One region of the Pseudoalteromonas sp. AOP31-A2-14 genome, then DNA from elsewhere that is predicted to be linked to it. Evidence: predicted binding sites of a transcription regulator. Region 1 holds the regulator's gene; the other holds the start of a gene.

Evidence for each region. The regulator NrdR, encoded in region 1, represses ribonucleotide reductase genes. The targets are predictions, from matches to a motif close to AAACACNANATNTNGTGTTT.
Region 2: a site for NrdR is predicted at 718-737, ahead of nrdA (class 1a ribonucleoside-diphosphate reductase subunit alpha). Genes of this name have one in related genera too.

The regions. Positions count from the first base shown of each region.
Region 1 covers NZ_JBQSXI010000001.1:2,581,913-2,584,122, forward strand. Annotated here, with positions in the region: gene ACT3S9_RS11965 (riboflavin synthase) at 1-12, opposite strand, end outside; gene ribD (bifunctional diaminohydroxyphosphoribosylaminopyrimidine deaminase/5-amino-6-(5-phosphoribosylamino)uracil reductase RibD) at 18-1,169, opposite strand; gene nrdR (transcriptional regulator NrdR) at 1,172-1,621, opposite strand; gene glyA (serine hydroxymethyltransferase) at 1,723-2,210, opposite strand, start outside.
Region 2 covers NZ_JBQSXI010000001.1:1,697,952-1,700,161, forward strand. Annotated here, with positions in the region: gene ACT3S9_RS07885 (HAD family hydrolase) at 1-448, shown strand, start outside; gene nrdA (class 1a ribonucleoside-diphosphate reductase subunit alpha) at 847-2,210, shown strand, end outside.

The sequences.
Region 1 (2,210 bases):
CCCAGTAAACATAGTGGTTACTCTTTAGTTATAAGATGGAGTTGTGGTATTTTAGCACGCTTTGCAGTGATACGAATATCATCACCAATCACAGTGCAATCAGTCATTGTTAAATTTACCGCATCTTGCATACTCGTCAGTTCATTAAAATTTAGTAAGCTTTTAGCGTCACTTCCTAAAAACTTAGGTGCAAGATAAACAATGTATTCATCAATAAGGTTTTCTTCAGCCATTTTACCAGCAAGCGTGGCTCCCGCTTCCAACCAAACATGATTAAACTGGCGTTTGGCTAAAATTACTAATGCCGTAATTAAATCAATTTTATTGTTTTTTTCAGGCACCAGTACATGGCTTACAAAATGAGGCCACTGGATTGATTTATCAAGCTGGGTAGTTAGGATTATCACTTCGCTTGCAATGCTAAATAGGGCCAAATCTGGCGTTAAGCGATTTTGTGAATCAATAATAACTCTAACCGGTTGGCGCAAGGGTAAATCTGTCGGTAATTTTTTTGGTAATTCATTTACCCGAACATTGAGCTTAGCATCATCAACTAATACAGTGTCTGCACCACTTAAAATTGCGCAGCTTTGTGCGCGATGCAACTGCACATCTTGGCGAGCTTTAGCACCTGTTATCCATTTGCTTTGGCCATTTTTAAGGGCAGTTTTGCCATCAAGGCTCGCTGCCATTTTACAAGTGACAAATGGTAGGCCCTGTTCCATGCGTTTTAAAAAACCACGATTTAACAACCTTGCTTGTTGTTCTAACAACCCAAACGCAACTTCGATTCCCGCATCTTCTAAAATAGCTAAACCTTTACCTGCAACTTGCGGGTTAGGGTCAACCATGGCTGCTATCACCTTTTTAACGTCCGCGGCTTTTAATCCTTCGGCGCATGGCGGAGTACGTCCATAATGACTGCATGGCTCAAGCGTTACATACGCAGTGGCGCCTTTGGCCTTACTGCCCGCCATTGTTAATGCGTTGACTTCTGCGTGGCCGTGCCCTGCAACTTGGTGAAAACCTTCGCCGACAATAATATCATCTTTAACCAATACACAGCCTACGTTTGGATTGGGCGTAGTAGTAAAACGGCCAAATTTTGCAAGCTCAATAGCGCGTGCCATGTAGTTAGTATCTTGCTCAGTGAATGTTTGCTCACTCATCACTACTCTCCTAAACGAGCAATTTCTTCACCAAACTCACGAATATCTTCAAACGAGCGATACACAGATGCAAAGCGTACATAGGCAACCTTATCAAGTTTTTTAAGTGCTTCCATAATGCACTCGCCTACTAAATGACTAGAAATTTCGCGCTCGCCAGTGCCTCGTAGTTGTGACTTAATGATATTCACTACTTCATCTACTTGCTCGGTACTGACAGGACGCTTTTCTAAGGCGCGCGTTAGGCCATTGAGGAGTTTATCTTCGTTAAATGGTTCGCGGCTGCCGTCTTGTTTTACAACCCGAGGCATCACAAGTTCAGCGCCTTCAAAGGTAGTAAAACGCTCATGGCATTCATTACATTCACGACGGCGTCTTACTTGGTGACCACCGCCAACTAAACGCGAGTCAATCACTTTGGTATCATTTGCGGTGCAAAATGGGCAATGCATAGGTATCAGTTCCGTTAACGACAAAAAAGGCCGCTTTTAAGCGGCCTTTATAATAGCAAAAAACAACGCTATTGTGATCTAAATTACTGTTTACTGCTTAATTAAGCGTAAACAGGTAATTTTTTACAGATTGCTTTAACTTGTTCTTTTACTTGTGCTTGTACTGACTCATCGTTGATGCTGTCTAGTACGTCACAAATCCAGCCAGCAAGCTCTTTTGATTCAGCTTCTTTAAAACCACGACGAGTGATTGCAGGAGAACCAATACGTAGGCCTGATGTAACAAATGGCGAACGTGGATCATTGGGTACTGAGTTCTTGTTCACGGTAATATTTGCATTACCTAATGCTGCATCAGCGTCTTTACCCGTAATGTCTTTATCAATTAAGTCAAGCAAGAACAAGTGGTTTTCTGTTTTATCAGAGACGATTTTGTAGCCGCGTTCTTGCATAACTGCAACCATTGCTTGAGCATTTTTAACAACTTGTGTTTGATAAGCTTTAAACTCAGGCTGTAAAGCTTCTTTAAATGCCACAGCTTTTGCAGCAATAATGTGACATAAAGGACCACCTTGGCCACCAGGGAAAA
Region 2 (2,210 bases), 880 kb from region 1:
AGGGCTTAGGCAACAACTGCTTGAGTATTACGCTGCTAGTATTGCAGTGCATAGCCGCTGTTTTTCAGGTATTGCCCCACTTTTAATTGCTCTTGAGCAGCAACAAATAAAATGGGGGATCATGACTAATAAGCCCGGTTTTTTAACTGAGCCGTTAGTCAAAACCTTTAAAGAACTAGCTAACGTGCAAGCTATAGTTAGTGGCGATACTATTAATATAGCAAAGCCTTCACCGTTACCACTATTACATACCGCAGAATTATTGAATGTTGATCCAACACGCTGCTTATATATTGGCGATGCTGAGCGTGACATTGTTGCAGCTAAAGCTGCCAACATGCACAGTGCAACCGCGCTTTGGGGCTACATACCCAGTATTGATGAGGCTTTAAGCTGGCAAGCCGACTTTAACTGGCAAACACCAATTGACGGATTTAACCATATATAGTGCCTAAAACACGAGTTGATACTATATATAGTGATAAAGATAGTTTTTGAACATTATTTGTTGATAAAAAAAGCAGACAAAATTTATTTTTAAAAGTATGTATATTTGTAGATCTTTAGTTGATTTTTACAAATTTCTTCATCAGTGATTGGTCAAAGGTTAGTGAGCACTAACGTAAATACCTTATCCCAATGTTATCCACAAAAAGAGGAATTTCTATCCCTTGCAAAACAGAGCCGACCACACTATCTTGTGATCTGTAAATTAAAGAACACCAGATATTGTGGCTAAATGTTATTCAACAAGCGCCCTATTATTTAGGGTTCTGAGCAAAAAGAGTTATATAAAATTACTTTGTTATTCAAAGTATAATTTTCCCAAGGAATACAGGCAAAACTATGAACCAACAGCTATCTGTAAGCAAACGTGACGGCCGTAAAGAGTCACTTGATCTGGATAAGATCCATCGCGTCATCGCTTGGGCCGCAGAAGGTCTAAATAATGTGTCTGTCTCACAAGTTGAATTAAAGTCACATATTCAATTTTATGACGGAATTCGTACTGATGATATTCACGAAACCATTATCAAAGCAGCCGCTGATCAGATCTCAAAAGATACGCCTGATTACCAATATTTAGCTGCACGATTAGCTGTATTCCATCTCCGTAAAAAAGCATATGGCCAATTTGAGCCGCCCCGTTTATACGATCACGTTGTAAAATTAGTCGAAGACAAGCGCTATGACGCACATTTACTTGCCGACTACACTGAACAAGAAATTGATGAACTTGATAACTACCTAGATCATGACCGCGATTTAAATTTTAGTTATGCAGCAGTAAAACAGCTTGAAGGTAAATATTTAGTTCAAAACCGTGTTACGGGTAAAATCTATGAAAGCGCCCAATTTTTATATATTTTAGTTGCGGCAAGTTTATTCTCAGATTATCCAAAAGAAACGCGTCTTGATTACATTAAGCGTTTTTATGATGCCGTATCTTTATTTAAAATTTCACTACCTACCCCTATTATGGCTGGGGTACGTACACCTACGCGTCAATTTAGTTCGTGTGTACTAATTGAATGTGGCGATAGCTTAGACTCAATTAATGCGACTTCTTCTGCGATTGTTAAATATGTATCTCAACGCGCGGGGATCGGTATTAACGCAGGACAAATTCGTGCCCTTGGTAGCCCTATACGTAACGGCGAAGCGTACCATACTGGCTGTATTCCTTTTTATAAGCACTTTCAAACAGCTGTAAAAAGCTGTTCACAAGGCGGTGTTCGCGGCGGTGCTGCAACACTTTTCTACCCGCTTTGGCATTTAGAAGTAGAAAACTTACTCGTACTTAAAAATAACCGTGGTGTTGATGATAACCGTGTCCGTCACCTGGATTACGGCGTACAATTTAATAAGCTAATGTATTCACGTTTAATTAAAGACGACTACATCACTTTATTTAGTCCATCAGATGTGCCTGGCCTTTATGATTCATTTTTTGAAGATCAAGCCAAGTTTGATGAGCTGTATGTGAAATATGAACAAGACGAATCAATCCGTAAAAAGCGCATTAAAGCGATTGAATTATTCTCAATGTTTGCCCAAGAGCGTGCAAGTACTGGTCGTATTTACTTACAAAATGTCGACCACTGTAATACTCATAGCCCATTTATATCGACCGTGGCACCTATTCGTCAATCTAACTTATGTTTGGAAATTGCATTACCTACTAAACCGCTCAATAATGTTAACGACGA